4 regions of the Candidatus Pantoea multigeneris genome follow, and region 2 is predicted to be linked to each of the others. Evidence: predicted binding sites of a transcription regulator. Region 2 holds the regulator's gene; each other region holds the start of a gene.
The links. The regulator PurR, encoded in region 2, represses purine synthesis genes. The targets are predictions, from matches to a motif close to CANGCAAACGTTTGCNTG.
Positions count from the first base shown of each region.

Region 1: carA (glutamine-hydrolyzing carbamoyl-phosphate synthase small subunit) is a predicted target of PurR. The motif match lies at 2,599-2,616, and genes of this name have one in related genera.
Region 3: pyrC (dihydroorotase) is a predicted target of PurR. The motif match lies at 2,368-2,385, and genes of this name have one in related genera.
Region 4: purM (phosphoribosylformylglycinamidine cyclo-ligase) is a predicted target of PurR. The motif match lies at 3,080-3,097, and genes of this name have one in related genera.

Region 1 is NZ_VWXF01000005.1:22,924-29,042, reverse strand. It holds gene ispH (4-hydroxy-3-methylbut-2-enyl diphosphate reductase) at 1-220, shown strand, start outside; gene F3J40_RS12850 (pentapeptide repeat-containing protein) at 267-1,301, opposite strand; gene dapB (4-hydroxy-tetrahydrodipicolinate reductase) at 1,554-2,369, shown strand; gene carA (glutamine-hydrolyzing carbamoyl-phosphate synthase small subunit) at 2,839-3,987, shown strand; gene carB (carbamoyl-phosphate synthase large subunit) at 4,001-6,119, shown strand, end outside.
Region 2 is NZ_VWXF01000001.1:59,748-65,866, forward strand. It holds gene F3J40_RS00270 (Grx4 family monothiol glutaredoxin) at 117-449, opposite strand; gene F3J40_RS00275 (C40 family peptidase) at 815-1,627, shown strand; gene purR (HTH-type transcriptional repressor PurR) at 1,994-3,019, shown strand; gene punR (DNA-binding transcriptional activator PunR) at 3,016-3,930, opposite strand; gene punC (purine nucleoside transporter PunC) at 4,039-5,241, shown strand; gene cfa (cyclopropane fatty acyl phospholipid synthase) at 5,549-6,119, shown strand, end outside.
Region 3 is NZ_VWXF01000001.1:564,614-570,732, reverse strand. It holds gene solA (N-methyl-L-tryptophan oxidase) at 1-7, opposite strand, end outside; gene bssS (biofilm formation regulator BssS) at 106-360, opposite strand; gene F3J40_RS02685 (hypothetical protein) at 544-813, opposite strand; gene dinI (DNA damage-inducible protein I) at 944-1,189, opposite strand; gene pyrC (dihydroorotase) at 1,255-2,301, opposite strand; gene F3J40_RS02670 (lipoprotein) at 2,909-3,472, opposite strand; gene grxB (glutaredoxin 2) at 3,571-4,218, opposite strand; gene rimJ (ribosomal protein S5-alanine N-acetyltransferase) at 4,393-4,983, shown strand; gene F3J40_RS02655 (DUF480 domain-containing protein) at 5,005-5,640, shown strand; gene murJ (murein biosynthesis integral membrane protein MurJ) at 5,761-6,119, shown strand, end outside.
Region 4 is NZ_VWXF01000001.1:1,091,827-1,097,945, reverse strand. It holds gene pstA (phosphate ABC transporter permease PstA) at 1-481, shown strand, start outside; gene pstB (phosphate ABC transporter ATP-binding protein PstB) at 493-1,260, shown strand; gene purN (phosphoribosylglycinamide formyltransferase) at 1,342-1,980, opposite strand; gene purM (phosphoribosylformylglycinamidine cyclo-ligase) at 1,977-3,017, opposite strand; gene upp (uracil phosphoribosyltransferase) at 3,238-3,864, shown strand; gene uraA (uracil permease) at 3,943-5,226, shown strand; gene hda (DnaA inactivator Hda) at 5,313-6,020, shown strand; gene arsC (arsenate reductase (glutaredoxin)) at 6,026-6,119, opposite strand, start outside.

The sequences.
Region 1 (6,119 bases), on a different contig from region 2:
GCTGATTGACTCTGCCGACGACATCCAGGAAGAGTGGGTGAAAGGCAAAGAGATTATCGGCGTGACGGCCGGTGCTTCAGCGCCAGATATTCTGGTGCAGCAAGTGATTCAACGTCTGCAAGAGTATGGTGGCAAGGCGGCAATTGAGCTGATTGGCCGCGAAGAGAATATCGTCTTTGAAGTGCCAAAAGAGCTGCGAGTAGAAGTTAAGCAGCTTTAGCACAATAAAAAAACCGATGCCCAGGCATCGGTTTTTTTATATTGAATCACTTTTTTTGAGGTTTAATGGTGATTGCATCGACGCGATCTATTGCCATCAGGTCACTCACCTTCTGGAGTAACTCCGGATCTTTATGGTGATACGCGGATATACAAAGATTAAGAAAAGCCTTTTTCTGTTCTTTGATAAAACGCTTTTTATCCGGATGTTCAGTGAAAATGTCCGCTACCAGATGAATGTCGGCGGGCGTTTCGAGTGCATAGCTTTGTCCTTGAGCCACCGGGCTGTGAGACAACACCTGGCAGAACAGAGAATCTTTAAGTGGTTGATATTTTCGGTCAATAGACGCAACGCTGTTGAGGATCGACTCAAGATTGTGACGGGCTGTAGGTGAATCTTTAAGGCCGGCGAAATGCTGTTTTAATTCGGCGTCGTTTAACGTGACGCTACTGCCCTCTAGTTTTGCGCCCTCGAACCGGGTTGCGGAGAGCGAGACTTCCAACAACTGCATATTCATAAGATTCGCGGACCGCAGGTCAGCGTTACGCAACGTGCAATTTTTCAATCGTGCACCTGCCAGGCTGGCATTGGTAAGATCGCTGTGATCCAGATTACAGTTGAATAGCATCGCGGCCAGCAACTGCGTGCCCTGCAAAGCGCAGTGGCTCATATCACAGTCTTGTATTTCCGCGCGTACCATCCGGTTATTATTCATAGCCGAATGAGAAAAATTACATTTCTCAAACATCATTTGCGGCAGGTGCAGCCCCGAAAGTTCGCTTTTGCTCAGGTCCTTTTCGGTTAACTTAGTGCCTGGCGGTAAAATTTGCTGGCGCATGACGGTTGCCGTGGGCAGTGAATCCATTAAATAGTTCAGCAGTGCCATTTCATTACTGTCAATCGCGCAGCGCGCCAGTTCAATCTTGATATCCTGCGGGGTATTGGTAAATCGGATATGGAAACTGGCATTATCCAGCGTATCAAAACTCGTTTTTAAGTCATGTAGGCTGCGGAAAGCTTGCTCGCCAACAGGGTGTGGTTGCTGTGTCATGTAAGAAAGATTGTTATAGATACCTGGCATAAAATGTCCTCTCAAGATGCCGCAGTGTTCTCCTGCGGCTATCCGTTTCATCAACGCGAGCCGGTTGGCTGTGCCCAGATTGGGTGAGTGAAATCAGCGGAGAGTTCGCATGCGGGCAATCTGTTTTACTGATAATCCCGTCCGGCTGGCGTAAAATTCTTATCTTCGATTTATAAGGGTAGCGTGCACGTTAACTGCTGGTTAACCTGAGTACGCTTTGCATGCATAGTTTGACTTCAGGAATGAATAGTTATGAAAAATAGCCGCATCGCCATTGTGGGCGCATCGGGCCGAATGGGCCGCTTTTTGATTCAGGCCACCCAACAGGCAGAAGGCGCAGAATTAGGCGCAGCGCTGGTACGCAGCGGTTCGACGTTAGTCGGCAGCGATGCTGGTGAACTCGCAGGAGTAGGACATATCGGTATCACGTTGACGGACGACCTGCTCAGCGTGATCGATGACTTTGATGTCTTGATCGACTTTACCCGCCCGGAAGGCACCCTGGCGTATCTGGAACTGTGTCGCCAGCATCAGAAAGCCATCGTTATCGGTACGACCGGATTCGATGAGGCAGGTAAAGCGGCTATCCGTGCTGCTGCAGAAGAGATTGGTGTGGTGTTCGCGGCTAACTTTAGCGTTGGCGTCAACCTGGTGCTCAAGCTGCTGGAGAAAGCCGCCAAAGTGATGGGTGACTACGCGGACATCGAGATTATTGAAGCGCACCATCGTCATAAAGTGGATGCTCCTTCGGGGACAGCGCTGGCAATGGGTGAAGCCATTGCGGATGCGATGAACTGGAAGCTGGATGAGCATGCCGTGTATGCCCGTGAAGGTTACACCGGCGAACGTGAAGCACAGACCATCGGCTTCGCGACAGTGCGAGCGGGTGACATTGTTGGGGAGCACACCGCGATGTTTGCGGATGTCGGTGAGCGCGTTGAAATCACCCATAAGGCCTCCAGTCGCATGACGTTCGCCACTGGCGCTGTGAAATCGGCGTTATGGCTCAAAGATAAGAAATCTGGCTTGTTTGATATGCGTGACGTGCTGGATTTATCGATGTTGTGAGTGTTGTGAACCATCGTGATGTGGTTGTTTCAATCAGTAATGTATTGATTGAAAAGGGCAATGTTATCATTGCCCTTAATTTTATTTAAAAACAGACTTTTCGATGTGATTTTTTAGTCTAACTGCTGTTTTTCGTTGTTTTATCGGTTTTTTGTCATCAAGGGACATTATTTTTGACCATTTGGTCAAAACAATTGGCTCGCTAGTCCATTTTTTCAGATCTAACACCCAGGCAAACGATTTTTTTACTGACTTTTTATCTGTTTTTGCCCTGTATTCCTCTTATTAGCACTCTGAACCCCAAAACAAGCAAAAAAAATGCCCTTCTGACTGGACAACCCGCGGGGTGATCATTAGAATGCGCGCAATTTGCCAAAAATCGATTAAACAGGCGTTTTTGACGTTGATTCAGGCAGTGGTTATGAATTAATATGCAATTAATGTGACTGTTTATTCCCTGGAGGATGTTTTGATTAAGTCAGCGCTCTTGGTTCTGGAAGACGGAACCCAATTCCACGGTCGGGCCATCGGGGCAACCGGAACGGCAGTGGGGGAGGTCGTTTTCAACACGTCAATGACCGGTTATCAAGAAATCCTCACTGATCCTTCCTATTCCCGCCAGATCGTCACTCTCACTTATCCCCATATTGGTAATGTCGGCGCCAATGCCGCAGATGAAGAATCTAGCCAAATTCATGCACAAGGCCTTGTTATTCGTGACCTGCCACTGATTGCCAGCAACTTCCGTAGCGAAGAGAGCCTGTCAGCGTATCTGGAACGTAACAACATCGTCGGCATCGCGGATATCGATACCCGTAAGCTGACGCGCCTGCTGCGTGAAAAAGGGGCGCAGAACGGTTGCATCATCGCGGGTGATAACCCAGATGCCGCACTGGCACTGCAACAGGCTCAGGCATTCCCTGGCCTGAAAGGGATGGACCTGGCGAAAGAAGTGACCACGGCGGAAACTTACGCCTGGCAGCAGGGCAGCTGGACACTGGAAGGTGACCTGCCAGCAGCCAAAACCGCAGCTGAACTGCCTTATCATGTTGTCGCCTATGATTACGGCGCAAAACGCAACATCCTGCGTATGCTGGTGGATCGCGGCTGCCGCCTGACGGTAGTGCCAGCGCAAACCCCGGCTGAAGATGTGCTGAAGCTCAATCCAGACGGTATTTTCCTGTCCAACGGCCCTGGTGACCCGGAGCCATGTGATTATGCCATCAACGCGATTCAGTCTTTCCTGCAGACGGATATTCCTGTCTTCGGTATCTGCCTCGGTCACCAGTTATTAGCGCTGGCGAGCGGTGCAAAAACCGTCAAGATGAAGCTGGGCCACCACGGTGGTAACCACCCGGTACAGGATCTGGACAACAACACGGTGATGATCACCGCACAGAACCACGGTTTCGCAGTCGATGAAAACAGCCTGCCAGCGAACCTGCGCGTGACGCATATTTCGCTGTTCGATAAAACCGTGCAGGGTATTCACCGTACCGACAAACCGGCGTTCAGCTTCCAGGGCCACCCTGAAGCCAGCCCGGGTCCGCACGATGCAGCACCGCTGTTTGACCACTTTATTGAGCTGATTGCAGCCTTCCGTTCTAACGCTAAGTAATCAGGAGCCTAAGATGCCAAAACGTACAGACCTAAAATCCATCCTGATCCTTGGCGCTGGCCCGATTGTTATCGGCCAGGCCTGTGAGTTCGACTACTCCGGTGCTCAGGCGTGTAAAGCGCTGCGTGAAGAGGGCTACCGCGTTATCCTGGTGAACTCCAACCCAGCCACCATCATGACCGACCCTAACATGGCCGATGCGACCTATATCGAGCCGATTCACTGGGAAGTGGTGCGCAAAATCATCGAAAAAGAGCGCCCGGATGCTGTTCTGCCAACCATGGGTGGGCAGACAGCACTGAACTGTGCGCTGGAATTAGAGCGTCAGGGCGTACTGGAAGAGTTCGGCGTCACCATGATCGGTGCTACCGCAGATGCTATCGATAAAGCAGAAGACCGTCGTCGCTTCGACGTTGCAATGAAAAGCATCGGTCTGGATACCGCGCGTTCAGGTATCGCACACACCATGGAAGAGGCGCTGAAAGTCGCTGAAGACGTTGGTTTCCCGTGCATCATTCGCCCATCCTTCACTATGGGTGGCACCGGTGGCGGTATCGCGTATAACCGCGAAGAGTTTGAAGAGATCTGTGAGCGTGGCCTCGACCTGTCGCCAACCAATGAGCTGCTGATTGATGAGTCGCTGATTGGCTGGAAAGAGTATGAGATGGAAGTGGTGCGTGATAAAAACGACAACTGCATCATCGTCTGCTCGATCGAAAACTTCGATGCGATGGGGATCCACACCGGTGACTCCATCACCGTTGCGCCTGCACAGACCCTGACCGACAAAGAGTACCAGATCATGCGTAACGCCTCGCTGGCGGTACTGCGTGAAATCGGTGTCGAAACCGGCGGTTCCAACGTTCAGTTCTCGGTTAACCCAGAAAATGGTCGCCTGATCGTTATTGAAATGAACCCACGCGTTTCACGCTCTTCTGCACTGGCTTCTAAAGCGACTGGCTTCCCGATTGCGAAAGTGGCCGCTAAATTAGCGGTTGGCTTTACGCTGGATGAGTTGATGAACGACATCACTGGCGGTCTGACCCCAGCGTCGTTTGAGCCATCTATCGACTATGTCGTGACCAAGATTCCACGCTTTAACTTCGAAAAATTCGCTGGCGCCAACGACCGTCTGACGACGCAGATGAAGTCAGTAGGTGAAGTTATGGCTATCGGCCGTACTTTCCAGGAATCGATGCAGAAAGCCCTGCGTGGCCTGGAAGTCGGTGCTAACGGCTTCGACCCTAAAGTCAGCCTGGATGATGCGGAAGCGGCAACCCGTATTCGTCGCGAACTGAAAGACGCGGGCTCAGACCGTATCTGGTACATCGCAGATGCCTTCCGTTCAGGCATGAACGTAGAAGATGTGTTTGCCCTGACCAACATCGACCGCTGGTTCCTGGTTCAGATTGAAGAGCTGGTGCAGTTGGAGCAACAAGTTGAGCGTGAAGGCGTTAACGGCCTGTCAGCCGATTTCCTGCGTCAGCTGAAGCGCAAAGGCTTCGCCGATGCTCGCCTCTCTACGCTGGCGGGCGTGTCAGAGAACGAAATCCGTAAACTGCGTCAGCAGTACAACCTGCACCCGGTCTACAAGCGTGTTGATACCTGTGCGGCGGAGTTTGCTACCGATACCGCTTACATGTACTCCACGTATGAAGAAGAGTGCGAAGCCAACCCAAATCAGGACCGTGACAAAATCATGGTGCTGGGTGGCGGCCCGAACCGTATCGGTCAGGGTATCGAATTTGACTACTGCTGTGTACACGCGGCGTTGGCACTGCGTGAAGACGGGTTCGAGACCATCATGGTCAACTGTAACCCAGAAACGGTTTCTACCGACTACGACACCTCTGACCGTCTCTACTTCGAGCCGGTAACGCTGGAAGACGTGCTGGAAATCGTGCGCATCGAGAAGCCAAAAGGCGTTATCGTGCAGTACGGCGGCCAGACTCCGCTGAAGCTGGCGCGTGCGCTGGAAGCCGCTGGCGTACCGGTTATCGGTACCAGCCCGGATGCCATTGACCGTGCAGAAGACCGTGAGCGTTTCCAGCAGGCGGTTGAGCGCCTGGGCCTGAAACAGCCAGAAAACGCCACCGTAACCGCGATTGAGCAGGCAGTAGAGCGTGCAGCAA
Region 2 (6,119 bases):
CGTGACGGCGTCACAAAATTCAGGCACATAAAAAAGGCTGCCATTCCTGAAAATGGCAGCCCTGTTTGAATATGATCTTAACTGGCAAGCATCACGGCATTGTCAGCCTGGATGCATTACTCAGCTTCTTTAAACTTTTCTGCGGTTTCTTTAATCAGCTGCTGCAATTCACCGGCCTGGAACATCTGCACGATGATATCGCAGCCGCCAACCAGCTCACCGTCAACCCACAGCTGTGGGAAGGTCGGCCAGTTAGCATAACGTGGCAGCTCAGCACGGATATCCGGGTTCTGCAGAATATCAACATACGCGAAGCGCTCACCACAGGCAGACAACGCCTGAACCGCCTGGGCGGAGAAACCACAGCTAGGCAGTTTTGGCGAACCTTTCATATACAGCAGGATTGGGTTTTCGCTGATCTGCTGCTGAATTTTTTCAATTGTGCTCATAAAATGTCTCTCTCAATTCCCTACTTCGTGTTTCTTTATTGTAGCGATTTCCAGGCACGACTGAAAACCGGATTTTGCGTTCCCTAAAGCAAATCGCCATCTGTGTTAATTCAAATTTTTCATGAGTCGATATCCGCCACACCTTTTTTAGGGTGATTCATTCATTCTTTGTCATAATTGTGGTGCTATAACCTACTGAGATTGCGTGTTTTTCCGACAATCACACTCTGTAAGAATTAAATAAAAAAAGACCTTACCTTTTCGAAAAAAACTGGATTAGAATTACTTCGGTGCTGATCAAGGATCAGATTTGTCTAACTTTGTCGCGGCCAATATCGCGTGGCAGCTTAACCTGTAACCGGACTATGCGTTTACTGATTACGCTTTTCATACTGGCTTTTACTCAAGTTTTTTTGAACGTTGCATGTGCTTCTCCGCATAAGCCGGTTAACGCCAGCTTGCATAATGCAGAGAAGAAAAGTGCGCGTGAAGATGAACGCCGCAAGCGACGCCCGGTGAAAAGTTCGGGTAAGAAAACCCGTACCACAACCATGGAAAAGCTGAAACTTAAGCGCAGTAAAAAAGCCGCGCCTGAGAAAGTGCATCACGAACCGGTTAAAAAAGCCGCGCATCTGACAAAACACACCCCATTAAAAAAGAAAGCCGAGCTTAAGTCTGCACGGGTTAAATATTACGGCCATAAGCGTGGTGCGCGTGGTAAAGCGACTGAACTGGCCACGATTAAAATGAGCAATGCTCACCGCCAGCGCTATCAGAAAGCCCGTGAAACGGCCATGAACAAGCTAATGGGCCAGTTGGGCAAACCTTACCAGTGGGGCGGCACCTCGCCGTATACCGGTTTTGATTGCAGCGGCCTGGTCTGGTATGCCTATAAAGATCTGGTGAATTACAAATTCCCGCGTACCGCGAATGAGATGTACCATTTGCGCGACGCAGCGCCGATTAAGCGTGACATGCTACAGAAAGGGGATTTGGTCTTCTTCCGCATTGCGCATCGCGGGGCGGCCGATCACGTTGGCGTGTATTTGGGTAACGGTAAATTTATTCAGTCACCCCGTACCGGCAAAGATATTCAGATCAGCGCACTCAGTAATGATTACTGGCAGAGCCATTATGTCGGTGCTCGCCGCATGATGACCCCAACCACCATTCGCTGAGTGTTGCGGAGAAAAAAGCCTGAAGATGACCTTCAGGCTTTTTTTTTGCCTGCGATAACTACGCATTCAGATACAGCATCAGTGAATGATTCCCTCGGTTGCCCCGCTGTCACCGCCCCCTCTGGTTTAGCGCTTCGTGTGGCGGCTTGTAAAAATCTCGTCATCTTTGCTGTGTCTTGCTAGAATCCCCTTCTTCGTTGCGCAACAGCGTTTTTTCACCGCCCACCCTACCCACGCCAAGTCACACTCTGGCGGCAAAATAGTGGTCAAAAGGCAGTTGGATTTCCGCAAATTTCACCCTGCGCACGCAAACGTTTAACATTATGTTTATCAATACATTAGGATAAGCATTGGAGTCCGGTTTACATGGCAACAATTAAAGATGTGGCAAAACGCGCGGGCGTCTCAACCACCACCGTTTCGCACGTCATCAATAAAACACGCTTTGTGGCTGAAGAGACCCGCAATGCAGTATGGGAAGCCATTAAAGCGCTGCATTACTCCCCAAGCGCGGTCGCACGTAGCCTGAAGGTGAATCACACCAAGACGTTGGGCCTGTTAGCGACCTCAAGCGAAGCACCTTACTTCGCGGAAATCATTGATGCCGTTGAAAAACACTGCTTCGACAAGGGCTATACCCTTATTTTGGGTAATGCACACAATGACCTGAATAAGCAGCGCGCCTACCTGTCAATGATGGCGCAAAAGCGCGTAGACGGCCTGCTGGTGATGTGTTCGGAATACCCGGACGATCTCCTGAAAATGCTGGAAGAGAACCGTAATATCCCTATGGTGGTGATGGACTGGGGCGAATGTCAGGGCGATTTCACCGATACCGTATTAGATAACGCCTTCCAGGGCGGTTATATGGTCGGTCGCTATCTGATTGAACGCGGCCACCGTGATATTGGCGCGATCCCTGGACAGATGGCACGTAACACCGGGGGTGGTCGTCATGCCGGGTTTGTTAAGGCACTACAGGAAGCAGGCGTGGCGATCCGTGATGAGTGGATTGTGCAAGGGGATTTCGAAACCGAATCGGGCTATCTCGCCATGCAGCAGATTCTGGCACAAAAACAGCGCCCTACGGCGGTGTTCTGCGGCGGAGATGCCATGGCAATGGGCGCAATTTGCGCCGCCGATGAGCTGGGGCTGCGCGTGCCGCAGGATATCTCCGTGATTGGCTATGATAATTTGCGCAACGCGCGTTATTACACGCCAGCGCTCACTACCGTACATCAGCCAAAATCTGAGTTAGGTGAAAAAGCGCTGGATATGCTGTTGGATCGCATCACCAGTAAACGTGAAGACTCTCAGACCATTGAAGTGAATCCGACATTAATTGAACGCCGTTCCGTCGCCGATGGACCGTTCCGCGATTATCGCCGTTAATCCGGACAGTCTTCACTCAGCCACTCCTGATTCAGGGTGTGGCTGTCACCCAAATACGTCAGCAACCATGCCAACGCCGGTGACGCACTTTGCTCGGCCCAGGTGACAAAACAGGGGCTGTCTGGAAACGCCTGCGGTAATTTCAGCTCCTGCAACTGTCCCTGCTGCAACAGCGGCTGCGCCAGATGGCCCGGCGTCATCGCCACACACAATCCCGCTTGCGTACAGGCCAGGCCTGTTTGCCAGTCCGGTGCCACCAGGCGACGTTGGTTATCCAGGGTCCAGGTCATACGGCGTGGCAGCGCGCGTGAGGTATCCTCAATCACCAGTGACGGCCACGCACGTAGCGCGTCTTCATCAGGTTCGGCCACTTGTGTTAACGGGTGGTCGGTTGCGACCACACAGCGCCAGTTCAGTGCGCCCATATCGCGCCAGGCAAAACGCCCTCCTACCGGAACAGCCTGAGTGGCACCAATGGCCGCATCGGCACGCCCATCAGCCAGGGCATCCCAGACACCGTTAAATACTTCATACTGCACGGCAAGTTCCATATCTGGAAAAGCACGATAGAAATCCAGCACCATTTGCCTGACGCGGTGGGGTTTGACGATGCTGTCCACGGCCACCGTAAAGCGCCCTCTCCAGCCGTTGGCTAGCTGCTGACACTGGCGGCGAGTGGCTTGCATTTTTTTGATGACCTCACGACCTTCTGAGACAAAATGCGCACCCGCTGGCGTTAATACAACATCGCGGTGCTGACGTTCGAACAGCGGTACGGCCAGCCAGGTTTCCAACTGCCTGATCGTATAGCTGACGGCAGAGGGGACGCGATGTAATTCCTGTGCCGCCGCACTGAAACTGCCATTGCGCGCGACCGCGTCCACCACTTCAAGTGCATATTCTGACCACATAAGCTTGCCTTCAATTATTTTCACAGCAACCTGCAAATATTAACGTTTCACACTCCCGGCTGCACTCTTTTACACTTGCCGCCTGTGTGAATTAACCATGAGCCTGTTATGTTGTCGTCAAAAGGATTTATGCTCTATCTCGCCGTGCTTAGTATGCTGGGCTTTCTGGCAACGGATATGTACCTCCCCGCGTTTTCTGCCATGCAAACCAGCCTGAGTACCACGCCGGGTATTATTAGCGCGAGCTTAAGCCTGTTCCTGGCTGGATTCGCCTGCGCCCAGTTGGTATGGGGACCGCTGTCCGATCGCCTCGGCCGCCGTCCGGTACTGTTAGCGGGACTGGGTCTGTTTGCGCTGGGCTGTGCCGGTATGCTGTGGGTACAGAGCGGCGAGATGTTGCTGGTGCTGCGCTTTGTTCAGGCGGTAGGCGTTTGTGCGGCAGCGATCAGCTGGCAGGCACTGGTGGTGGACCGTTATGACCAGTCACAAACCGGTAAAGTGTTCGCCACGATTATGCCGCTGGTGGCGCTCTCTCCTGCGCTGGCCCCGCTGCTGGGTGCCTGGTTGCTCGATCACTTTAACTGGCGCGCTATCTTCGCCGTGCTGGCGGTTATCGCCCTGGTGCTCATGCTGGCTACGTTGCGCATCACCACTAAGCCGGTGGCACGCAACGTAACGGAAAAGCAGCCCGGATTTTTTGCGCTGCTGGCTAACCGCACCTACAGCGGAAATGTCGTTATCTATTCTGCCTGTTCAGCGAGTTTCTTTGCGTGGCTGACGGGCTCCCCGTTTATTCTCGCAGACCTCGGTTTAAGTCCCGCCGCCATTGGCTTGAGCTATTTGCCGCAGACGGTTGCCTTTCTGATTGGTGGTTTTGGCTGTCGCGCCCTTCTGAACCGGTTCCCGGATCAGCTGTTACTGCCGCGCCTGCTCGTCATCTATGCGGTCAGTATTTTGCTGCTGCTGGCAGCAGGAAAATGGATGGGTGATAGCCTGACCGCACTGTTATTGCCTTTCTGCGGCATGGCGATGGCAAACGGTGCCATTTATCCGCTGGTGGTGACGCGCGCACTCATGCCTTTCCCACAAGCCAGTGGCAAAGCAGCGGCGCTACAGAACGCGCTGCAACTTGGGCTCTGTTTTATCGCCAGCTTGATTGTCTCCGCAGGGCTGGTTGAGGCACTGAGTACCACCACCTGGGTCATGACGGCCACGGTGGTTATCGCCGCATTCGGCTACCTCTGGCAGCGCCCGCTAAACGCACGTTCTGACATTGTTTCTTCCTCTCCTGCCTGCGAAGATAACCCCTGATACGGATTGGTTAGCACGCTAACATTAATCCGTTGAATATTGACCCAGGTGAGCATATACTCGCTTGGGCCATTAAGTTCTTAACAAAACAATAACATGAGTGACACATTTGCGCGCGACACTGTCGCCGTGATGGCTTGTGCTTTTTTTTCAGTACCCTGAGTTTCAGACGACATTTCACAGAATCAATCCTCTGTAAAACGCCGGATTTCAAGCGAACGGAATATTCCGTGAGTTTTCTCACAAGCTTCGAGAAATTGACTATTCTTTTTCTCAGGTAAGACCGGACAGGTGTGATGGAGATGCTATGAGTTCATCGTGTATAGAAGAAGTGAGCCTCGAAGAGAACCATTGGTTTCGTATTGCCCATGAATTACTGAGCAAGGCAGATATTGAAATTAATGGTACGCGTCCCTGGGATATTCAGGTGAAACACCCTGATTTCTTCAAGCGGGTATTACAGGAAGGGTCGCTAGGCCTTGGCGAAAGCTATATGGACGGATGGTGGGAGTGCGAACGCCTCGATATGTTTTTTCACCATGTGTTAAAACATAAACTGGATCAGCAACTGCCGCGCCATTTTAAAGATACCCTGCGCATCGCTGCTGCGCGCTTAACTAACCTGCAATCCAAAAAACGTGCCTGGATTGTTGGAAAAGAGCATTACGATTTAGGTAATGACCTCTTTACACTGATGCTCGATCGCTTCATGCAATATTCCTGCGGTTACTGGGATAGCGCAGAAACGCTGGAAGACGCACAACACGCTAAGCTAGACATGATCTGCCGTAAGCTGGAGTTGCAACCGGGCATGAGCCTGCTGGATATCGGCTGTGGCTGGGGCGGATTAGCGGAATTTGCTGCCCGTAATTATGGCG
Region 3 (6,119 bases), 500 kb from region 2:
AAATCATTACGTCACCATGAGTGATAAATCAGAACTATCAGTAGCATATCAGATGGGACAGAGATGAAAAAGGCACCCGGTGGGGTGCCTCGTTGGCGGAAGGATTTAATGTTTTGACTGGTTTCTTTCGTAAATCTCTGCCGACTCTATTTTGGCAATCCCCGCTTCGAGAATGGAGATAAACTGCCGCGCAACATCGGTGGTGATCCAGTAAGTAGGTCCGACATCCGCTTCTTCTTCTTTCTGTTCCTGCGACGATATCGAGTGCAGGCGGAGCATCATGGCATCATAGCTGTCAACGGTACTGATATCCCAGCCCACCAGGGGATGGGTATGAATAACATTTTTGTTTCTATCCATTATAACCTCCTTATTACTCGTTAAACGAAGCGCTCGGTGAGGTTCAATGCAGCTTATTATCCACTAGCGAAATAATTATAACAGGAATCCAGCTTTAGATTACTAAAAACGTGCGCTGGTTATTTTACATACAATGAAAGTTTGCTCGCAGCCACATTTAATCGCCACGAGCAGGATAACTTTTTATAACGTGGGCACATCCGGGGCTGGGTGATGACGTTTTTCCAGCTCTGTTACCAACAGGGCGAACTGTTGCTGGAGTGCGGCATCATGTTTTTGGCTGGTGGATTCTAACGTCAGTTGGTGGATGAGCAGTTGGCTGGCGCGTTCATCAAGGCACCAGGCCAGACTGGAGAAGGCCGTTTCCATGACGGTTATTCTTCTTTGCTGATCGCTGATTAATGCCAGCAGCTCGCCAAAGGTCATTACTTCTTCTGCTTTTTCTGTTGTCATGATCGTCTCCTGTGCAACATGACCTGAGCGCGCAATCTTGCACGTTAAGCGTAGAAGCAGTTAGCTGCTCTGGCGAGCCGTTTAGAATAAAAAACCGGGCGGCGACGCCCGGAAAAACACGCAGTGGCGGTTAATCGGGGGCGAACCAGTCATCGGCACTTTCCCAGGTTTCCTGGAGCAGGTCGCTGACATGTTCACGATCTTCTTTGCTGGCACCAAGGACGCTAAGTTGGTTGCTGCTGGCATAACGGACAGAGACGCGATGGTCGCTTTCAGGGAACTGACGCAGTAAACGGCGTTCGAGTTCCTGGCTGAGTGCTTCCAGGGCTCCGGGGGGAAGAGGTTGGGTTTTGGCAACAGTAATTTCAACACGCATGTGGACTGCCTCCGTAAATGATGCTGTATATATTTACAGTATAAGATTTACGGAGGCAAGAGGGATTATGCTTTAATCTGCCAGTTCATGGTTTCACCGGCGAGGAATGGCACCACGGTTTCGTTACCGACGATAATGCTTTCCTGTACGGTCCATGGCTCACGCACCAGGGTGATGGTGCCTTCATTGAGCGGCAGGCCGTAGAAGCGCGGGCCGTTTTCAGAGCAGAACGCTTCAAAATGCTGTAGTGCATTCAGCTCTTCAAATACTGTGGCATACGCCGGCAGTGAGTTGAGTGCGCTGAATACTCCCGCACAGCCGCAGCCAGATTCTTTGGCGTGGCGCAGGTGTGGCGCGGTATCGGTACCGAGGAAGAAGCGTGGATTGCCGCTGGCAACCACGTCACGCAGTGCTTCCTGATGGACATTGCGTTTGAGGATTGGCAGGCAGTAGAGGTGTGGACGAATCCCACCGACCAGCATGTGGTTGCGGTTGAACATCAGGTGCTGTGGTGTGATGGTTGCACCGAGTTTCTCATTCCCTTCCGCAACGTACTGGGCCGCTTCTTTGGTGGTGATGTGTTCCATCACAACTTTCAGCTGTGGGAACTGGCGACGCAGCGGTTCCATGACCGTTTCAATGAAGCGAGCTTCACGGTCAAAGATGTCGATGTGAGCATCGGTGACTTCGCCATGTGTCAGTAACGGCATGCCAATTTGCTGCATCCGGTCCAGGACTTTCGCAATCGAGGCGATGTTGGTGACGCCGTGGCTGGAGTTGGTGGTGGCATGAGCAGGGTAGAGTTTCGCCGCAGTAAATACGCCTTCTTTGAAGCCGCGCTCAATTTCATCCGGGTCCAGTGAGTCTGTCAGGTAGCAGGTCATCAGTGGGGTGAAGCTGTGGCCTGCAGGCAGTGCGGCAAGGATACGATCGCGGTAGGCGATAGCGGCTGCAACACTGGAGACGGGAGGCACGAGGTTGGGCATAACGATAGCACGACCGTTTACCGCGCTGGTGTAAGGCAGAACAGCTTGCAGCATTTCACCATCACGCAGGTGAATGTGCCAGTCGTCAGGGCGGCGAATTGTGAGTTTTTGGGGTTGTGCTGTCATTGCAGAGTGCTCCGGCATTAAGGTAAACGTAATGGGCGTTTTGGCCGGGTACAAAGAATAAGGAATCAGGCAACCGTTTGCACCTGGTTTTTGCGTTTATGCAGCGAATGATGGGAATTTAGGCGCTGGGCTGGTGAGCCGCTGTGGATTTGGGTGGCAGGTCAGACAATGGGGGGTATGACTGCAAAGGAACATGCATCCTGCGATCCGCTGGCACATCCATGTGCCAGAGGCATTTGCTGTCATACCCCCCATCATCTTCCCAGAAGCAACAATGCGGCTGTCAGCAGCCCGTGCGGCTTGTCGCTTTGGGCACTGGATTTCAGACAATATTTTTCAGGCAAAACAACCGTATGGATTTCGGAGGGCAGGGTAATCGGAGCGAGCCACGTCGCAGCCCGATTGCCCTGACAGGCCGAGGTATCTCGATTTCACAGACGATTGTCTTGACCTTGATCTGCTTTACAGACAACACAACGCTACGGATTTCGGAGGGCAGGGTAATCGGAGCGAGCCACGTCGCAGCCCGATTGCCCTGACAGGCCGAGGTATCTCGGTTTCACAGACGATTGTCCTGACCTTGACCTTGACCTACACCACAACCCATTTAATCCGTCAGCGGAATAATCAGCTCGCCAGGCTTCACTTCCAGACCTTTCACCAGCTTCTTCGCCAGGGCTTCTTTCACGCCGCGATCGGCGCTTAACACATAGGCCGGCTTCTTATTGAAGTAATCTTTTAACGACTTCTCCAGATACGGCGTCAGCGCCTGTAATGCACCCGACATCTTCTCTGGCTGCACCTGAGCGTCAACAATCGTCATATCATGCAGGAAAATGGCACTCTGTTGCTGATCAAACACCGGCTGCGCTTTCAGCTTCAACTGCATGACGGCCTGCTGTGGCCCGAACAGGGAAGTCAGATTAATGGTCGCTTTGCCGGACACCGTCACGCGGTCAGGCTCTTCGCGGCCAATCTGGCTGGTCAAATCGGTCAGCACAATATGGGCATTCACCAGGCCAGAGACCCCGATATCCTTCTCCCAGTTATTGTGCTTTTGCAGCGCTTTATTCACGTCCTGCTCAGTAATGGTGTACTGCGTCAGCTGATTACAGCCACTCAACAACAGGGCAAAACTCAGGGCCAGCAAACTGGCAACAACCTTTTTCATGCACTCTCATCCTGAAGGAAAAGGCATAGCCTGCCTGAATGACCTGCTGGTGTCACCAGGATAGTTGAGAAACGCAGCGGGCATTTTTCAGCAAAATATTACTGTGCCACCGAGCTAAGCAGGTTTACCTGCGACTGCTTCGCCATATTATCGCGATAATCCAGGACGCGACTTGGCCAGTCAATCCCTGCCACCAGCGTCAACGCCCGCAACAATGGGAACAGATGAATATCATCTTCTGAAAGCTCACCGTTCACCGCGTTGGACTTCACGATCAGCTTATCAAGCTGCAACAGATCGTGACTGATATTCTTAATCAGACCGGCAGAGTGCTGCCGTAACTCGGCGAAATCGCCATAATTAGCCTGTTTTTTGCGGATAAAATAATCGCGTGCGGCGGGGGTGGCAAATTCAGCAAACGGCGCGGCTGCAATGCGCGGCAACAAAAGCTTATTACTGTAACTGTGAACGTGGCGCAGCCAATCCTCAATGGCGGGATTGCGCTTCCCGGTCAACAGCGGCTCACCATCGAGTTGATCGATAAACCGCACGATATCAAGACTCTCCGGCATCGCACTGCCATCCGCTTTTTGCAGAATCGGTGCCATCTTCTGTCCAATCAGCTGATGCGGTGTCTCCTCATCGTCATTCAACATCACCACCAACTCAACCGGTACATCCTTCAGGCCAAAAATCATGCGTGCTTTCACGCAATAAGGACAATGATCGTAAATGTAGAGCTTCACTGGATATCTCCTTGAAATGACGGGACAGCATCAACAGCCATCCGAGAAAAACCTGATAAAAGTATGGAAGAGAAGCAGAAACAGGGCAAACTGTGCGAACTGTTTTACCGCAACAACGGCTACGGTTATAGTGAGTTACATGAACTATTCCGTTGATGGAATTCAGGAGTCTCCATGTTTGGCTACCGAACTGCCTCGCCCAAAGTGCGCCTCATCACCGACCGTCTGGTGGTGCGTCTGGTCCATGAACGAGATGCATGGCGACTGGCAGACTACTATGCGGAAAATCGGGCATTTCTGAAACCCTGGGAACCGATCCGCGATGAAAGCCACTGTTACCCCTCTGGCTGGCAGGCTCGCCTCGGGCTGATCAACGACCTCCACAAACAGGGATCGGCCTACTACTTCGCCTTACTGGACCCAAACGAAAATGAAATACGCGGCGTCGCTAACTTCAGCAACGTCCTGCGGGGATCCTTCCATGCCTGCTACCTCGGCTACTCGCTGGCAGAAAAATGGCAGGGGCAAGGGCTGATGTTCGAAGCGCTGCAAATTGCCATTCGCTACATGCAACGCCAGCAACACATGCACCGGATTATGGCGAACTACATGCCGCACAATCAGCGCAGCGGTGACTTACTGGCACGCCTCGGTTTTGAAAAAGAGGGCTATGCCAAAGACTACCTGCTGATTGATGGCAAATGGCAGGACCACGTCCTCACCGCACTGACCAACCCGGACTGGACACCGGATCGCCGGGGATAAACCCTAAGGAAGCTCATAACAATGAAAATGGCACTCTCTGCGCAGGCGCTGCGCGTCATTGGCTGCCTGCTGGAAAAGCAGGTCACTACACCAGAGCAGTATCCTCTCTCCCTCAATGCCGTCACCACGGCCTGTAACCAAAAATCCAACCGCGAACCGGTCATGAACCTCAGTGACAGCGAAACGCAGGACCAACTGGACGCGCTGGTGAAAAAGCATCTGGTCACCGCGAATAATGGCTTTGGCCAGCGCGTGGCAAAATACGAACAGCGTTTTTGTAATTCTGCCTTCGGCAATTTACAACTCAACAGCGCGGAAGTGGCAATTCTCACCTTACTGTTCCTGCGCGGTGCACAAACGCCAGGTGAACTGCGCAGTCGCAGTGGACGCCTGCATGACTTCAGTGATGTGACCGAAGTTGAACAGGCGCTGGAAGGCTTAATCACACGCGACGATGGCCCGATGCTGGTACGTCTGGCGCGTGAGCCAGGTAAACGTGAAAGTCGCTACATGCACCTGTTTGGTGGCGAAGTGGAGGAAACGCCAGTGGCAGCAGCGGAAGAATCTGATTTATCCGCGCGCGTCACCGCACTGGAACAGCAGGTTGCCGCCTTACAGCAGCAGTTGGCAAAACTTTTACCCGCCCAGAGTGATTAATGCTCTGTAACACTCAACGTTGGTGATTTCCCGCCAGGACAGTAGACTATCGCCGGGCATCAAGAGGTGCCCGCGTAAGTACCGCATTTTGCCGACTATTTTCAGGAAGCGCCGCTAACTATGAATCTATTGAAATCGCTGGCAGCGGTCAGTTCGATGACCCTGTTTTCGCGCGTATTGGGCTTTGCCCGTGATGCCATTGTGGCGCGGGTATTTGGGGCCGGAATGGCCACCGATGCCTTCTTTGTGGCATTCAAACTGCCTAATCTACTGCGCCGAATCTTTGCCGAAGGCGCATTCTCTCAGGCATTTGTACCGATTCTGGCCGAGTACAAAAGCAAACAAGGTGAAGAGGCAACGCAGATCTTTGTCTCCTACGTCTCGGGGTTACTCACGCTGGTGCTGGCCCTGGTGACGTTCGCCGGGATGCTGGCTGCGCCCTGGGTGATCTACGTGACTGCGCCGGGCTTTGCCGACAC
Region 4 (6,119 bases), 1.0 Mb from region 2:
CTGGGCTTCGCTGACGCTGGCATTATTAACCCTGCCGGTGGTGATTGTCGCCACAGAAGAGGGGTTGTCACGCATTCCTGAAACCTTGCGCCAGGGCTCACTGGCGTTGGGCGCAACGCAGTGGGAAACCTTGTGGCGCGTGGTCCTGCCGCTGGCAGTGCCTGCGATGTTAACCGGTTTGATTCTGGCCGTGGCACGCGCAGCGGGAGAAACCGCGCCGCTGATGTTGGTGGGCGTGGTGAAGATGGCACCCGAGCTACCGGTAGATGCCGTGTTCCCCTATCTGCATCTCGATCGCAAGTTTATGCACCTCGGTTTCCAGATTTACGATCTGGCGTTCCAGAGCCCGAACGTTGAAGCCGATCGCCCGCTGGTGTATGCCACGGCTCTGCTGCTGGTGATGATTATTTTATCGCTTAACCTGTTGGCCATGGCGTTACGCCATCGTCTGCGTGAGCGCTACCGTTTACTGGTTCATTAACAGGCCTGCTTATGACGCCCGATTTTGATGTTGCTCTGACCGTTGATCAGTTATCGCTGTGGTATGGCGAACGTCAGGCTCTACATAATATTAATCTGCACATTCCCCGGCAGCAGATCACCGCGCTGATTGGCCCTTCGGGCTGCGGCAAATCTACGCTGCTGCGTTGTTTCAACCGCATGAATGACGTCATCGATAACTGCCGTATCAGCGGTGAGATTTTGCTGGAGCAGGAGTCTGTGTTGCACGGGCAGCAGGATCTTTCTGCCCTGCGCCGTCGTGTGGGGATGGTGTTCCAGCGTCCTAACCCGTTTCCGAAATCAATCTATGAGAATGTGATTTATGGTCTGCGGTTGCAGGGCGTACGCGACAGGCGCGTGTTAAACGAAGCCTGTGAGCGTGCGTTACGTGCGGCAGCGTTATGGGGAGAGGTGAAAGATCACCTCGGACAGAATGCCCTGACGCTCTCCAGCGGCCAGCAGCAGCGCTTGGTGATTGCCCGCGCGATCGCCATTGAGCCAGAAGTGCTGTTATTAGATGAACCGACCTCGGCGCTGGACCCGATCTCTACGCTGGTGATCGAAGAGCTGATGCACTCGCTGAAGCAGCATTTCACCCTGGTGCTGGTGACGCACAACATGCAGCAGGCATCGCGTGTCTCTGATTACACGGCGTTTATGCACAATGGTGCGCTGGTGGAGTTTGGCGAGACCGATCGTATTTTCACTTCGCCCAAAGTGCGACGCACGGAAGACTATATTACCGGGCGCTATGGTTGATTGGCAGGCATAAACAGGGGAATGTCTGAACTGTCATCAGGTTATGGCCCGATGACAGCCAGAACAACATCAAACGGGCTTTTATTCGTGCGCGTAGCCTTGTGCAGGGAGTTGAGCACCATCAAGCCAGGCTTGCTGGTTCTGCATACTGAGGCGACCGGTGGTAAACCAGTTAACAGCCAGCGGATAGATGGCATGCTCCTGATGTAACACACGCGCAATCAGCTCTTCCTCACTATCTTCAGCAAATACCGGGACGCGGGCTTGTAAGACCACCGGCCCGCCATCCAGCTCCTCGGTGACAAAATGCACGGTCGTGCCGTGCTCCGCATCACCATTCTCAATGGCCTGGCGATGGGTATGTAATCCGGGATACTTAGGCAGCAGGGAGGGGTGGATGTTTAACATCCGGCCCAGATAGTGCTGAACAAACGCGGGGCTGAGAATACGCATATAACCGGCCAGCACGATCAGATCGGGCTGGTACTGATCGATCTGATCCATCAGCGCGTGATCAAACGCATAACGATCGGCAAACGCTTTCGGGCTGAGTGCGTGGGCGGGAATATTCGCCGCACGCGCGCGCTCCAGACCGTAAGCGCCTGCTTTGTTACTGAAAACGGCAGCAACGCTGCCGTTAATGCGCTGTTGAGCACAGGCGTCGATGATTGCCTGCAGGTTACTACCACTGCCGGAAATCAGGACGACAATCCGTTTCATGCGTTAATTACCACACGCTCTTCAGCATCAGACGCTTTGATTACGCCAATTTTCCAGGCTTTTTCGCCCGCAGCGGCCATCAGTTCAACCGCTTTATCTGCTTCTGCTGCGTCCAGGGCAATCAACATACCCACGCCACAGTTAAAGGTGCGGTACATCTCGTGACGGCTAACGTTGCCTGCCTGCTGCAACCAGCTGAACACGGCTGGCCATTCCCAGCTCTTCTCGTCAATCACTGCCTGCGTGTTGTCTGGCAGCACGCGTGGGATGTTTTCCCAGAAGCCGCCACCGGTCAGGTGAGCAATCGCGTGAACATCAACTTGTTCAATCAGGCTCAGTATGTTTTTCACGTAGATGCGAGTCGGTTCCAGCAGGTGGTCTGCCAGTGGCTTACCTTCCAGCTGTTTGGTCTGTGGGTCAGTCTGGCTGACTTCGAGAATTTTACGCACCAGTGAATAGCCGTTGGAGTGCGGGCCGCTGGAACCCAGCGCAATCAGCACGTCGCCATCTTTCACTTTGGAGCCATCAATGATCTCGGATTTTTCCACCACGCCGACACAGAAACCAGCAACGTCGTAGTCTTCGCCGTGGTACATGCCTGGCATCTCTGCGGTTTCACCGCCAACCAGTGCACAACCTGACTGCAGGCAGCCTTCAGCGATACCGCTGATCACGCTGGATGCAGTGTCTACGTCCAGTTTGCCAGTGGCATAGTAATCGAGGAAAAACAGCGGCTCAGCGCCCTGTACCACCAGATCGTTGACGCACATAGCGACTAAATCGATACCAATAGCATCATGGCGTTTCAGATCCATCGCCAGGCGCAGCTTGGTGCCAACGCCGTCGGTGCCGGAGACCAGCACAGGTTCACGGTATTTTTGCGGCAGCGCACAAAGCGCACCGAAACCGCCCAGTCCACCCATTACTTCCGGGCGGCGGGTCTTTTTCACTACGCCTTTAATACGGTCAACCAGAGCGTTACCAGCATCAATATCAACGCCGGCGTCTTTGTAGCTGAGAGAGGTCTTGTCGGTCACTGCGGAATCCCCACGCGAGTTGCGGTTGGTGGTTAACATAAAGCGCGGCAATTCTATCAGCGCAGGCAAACGTTTGCGAGTCCCGAATTGCGTCTGACAGGATTTTCACTAACAGGAAAAAAAAATCTATAGTTGATTCAAGTCTGGTTGTGCAGTGAAAAAAAAGCGGTATAATCCGGCGATTTTTTTTTAGCTCAACTCATTTTCCGGGAGAACACCAATGAAGATCGTGGAAGTCAAACACCCGCTGGTCAAACATAAACTGGGCTTGATGCGTGAGCAGGATATCAGTACCAAACGCTTCCGCGAACTGGCGTCGGAAGTAGGCAGCCTGTTGACCTATGAAGCCACGGCCGATCTCGAAACTGAGAAGGTTACTATTGAGGGCTGGAATGGCCCGGTTGCCGTTGAGCAGATCAAAGGTAAAAAAATCACCGTAGTGCCCATTCTGCGTGCAGGTCTGGGCATGATGGAAGGCGTGCTGGAGCATGTACCAAGCGCGCGTATCAGTGTGGTGGGTATCTACCGCGACGAAGAGACGCTGGAGCCAGTACCTTATTTCCAGAAGCTGGCTTCTAATATTGAAGAGCGTCTGGCGCTGGTGGTTGACCCGATGCTGGCAACCGGTGGCTCAATGATCGCAACCATTGACCTGCTGAAAAAAGCCGGCTGTACCTCGATCAAAGTGCTGGTGCTGGTTGCCGCGCCGGAAGGGATTGCCGCCCTGGAAAAAGCACACCCGGACGTGGAGCTGTACACCGCTTCGGTCGATCAGGGCCTGAACGACAAAGGTTACATCATCCCCGGTCTGGGCGACGCGGGTGACAAGATTTTCGGTACCAAATAAATAAAATTATCGCAGAGCCGACCGGAGAGTCGGCTTTTTTATGTCTGACAGGAATGACACCACTTAAGGGGATAATAAATGACTCGTCGTGCGATTGGCGTCAGTGAGCGCCCACCGCTGTTACAAACCATACCACTCAGCCTGCAACATCTGTTCGCGATGTTCGGCGCGACGGTGTTGGTGCCGATTCTGTTCCACATCAACCCGGCCACCGTGCTGCTGTTCAACGGTATCGGTACGCTGATTTACCTGTTTATCTGTAAAGGTAAAATCCCTGCCTATCTGGGCTCCAGCTTTGCATTTATCTCCCCGGTGCTGCTGCTGTTGCCATTAGGCTATGAAGTGGCACTCGGCGGCTTTATTCTCTGTGGCGTGATTTTCTGCCTGGTGGCGCTGATCGTGAAAAAGGCCGGCACCGGCTGGCTGGATGTGATGTTCCCACCGGCGGTGATGGGGGCTATCGTCGCGGTTATTGGTCTGGAGCTGGCGGGCGTAGCGGCGAACATGGCAGGATTACTGCCCGCCGAAGGCACCAGCGCAGACAGCAAAACCATTCTCATCTCACTGGTTACCCTTGGCGTTACCGTGTTCGGTTCGGTACTGTTCCGTGGTTTCCTCGCGATTATCCCGATCCTGATTGGTGTGGTGTCAGGCTATGTGCTGGCCGCTGCGCTGGGCGTGGTTGACTGGAGCGGCGTGGAAAGTGCGCACTGGTTCGCGCTACCGACGTTCTACACCCCGCGTTTTGAGTGGGCGGCAATGCTGACGATTTTACCTGCCGCGCTGGTGGTGATTGCAGAACACGTCGGCCACCTGGTGGTGACGGCAAACATTGTCAAGAAAGACCTGATTCGTGACCCAGGCCTGCACCGTTCGATGTTTGCTAATGGTTTGTCGACCGTGATCTCCGGTTTCTTCGGTTCCACCCCGAATACCACCTACGGCGAAAACATTGGCGTGATGGCGATTACCCGTGTCTACAGTACCTGGGTGATTGGTGGCGCGGCGATTATCGCTATCCTGCTGTCGTGCATCGGTAAGCTGGCGGCGATCATTCAGGCAATTCCTGTGCCGGTGATGGGCGGTGTGTCGCTGCTGCTGTACGGCGTGATCGGTGCGTCCGGTATTCGCGTGCTGATCGAATCCAAAGTTGATTACAGCAAAGCACAGAACCTGATCCTGACGGCGGTCATTTTGATCATCGGCGTCAGCGGCGCGAAAATCCACATTGGCGCGGCCGAGCTGAAAGGTATGGCACTGGCGACCATCGTGGGCGTATTGCTGAGCCTGATTTTCCATGTGATTTCACGTCTGCGTCCGGAAGAAGTGGTGCTGGATGCTGATGAAACTTCACAGCATTAAGTGAAGCGGCGGGCAGGGAAGCCCGATTCGTCAACAGCAAGATTTGTGTTAGACTACCTGGGATTATTGCCAGGTCTTCCACTGAGGTGCATCTGAACACGCCGGCACAGCTGTCACTACCGCTCTATTTACCAGATGATGAAACCTTCGCCAGCTTCTGGCCGGGGGATAACCCGTCGCTGTTAGCATCGCTGAAAAGTGCCCTGGACCAGCCGCACGGCAGTTACCTTTATTTCTGGTCACGTGAAGGGGGTGGGCGCAGTCATCTGCTGCACGCAGCCTGTGCAGAAATGTCGGCGCGTGGCGCAGCCGTAGGCTATGTACCGCTGGATAAGCGCACCTGGTTTGTCCCTGAAGTGCTGGAAGGCATGGAACAACTGGCTCTGGTCTGCATCGACAATATCGAATGCATTGCGGGAGAAGAGCCCTGGGAAATGGCGATTTTTGATCTCTATAACCGCATTCTTGAAACCGGCAATACCCGTCTGCTTATCACCGGCGATCGTCCTCCCCGCCAGCTCAATCTCCAGCTGCCTGACCTCGCTTCCCGGCTCGACTGGGGGCAAATCTACCGTCTCAATCCACTGTCCGATGAAGATAAATTGCAGGCATTACAGCTGCGTGCGGGTCTGCGAGGGTTTGAGCTGCCGGAAGATGTGGGCCGCTTCCTGCTTAAACGGCTTGATCGTGAAACGCGTGCCCTGTTCGAAACGCTGGATAAGCTGGACCGCGCTTCCATCAGTGCCCAGCGCAAACTGACCATTCCGTTTGTCAAAGAGGCGCTGGGGCTGTAAGCGTCTTAGAGGATCTCCAGTACCGCTTCCGGTGGGCGGCCAATGCGTGCGTGTTCGCCGTTAATGACAATCGGGCGTTCGAGCAGCTTAGGGTTAGCC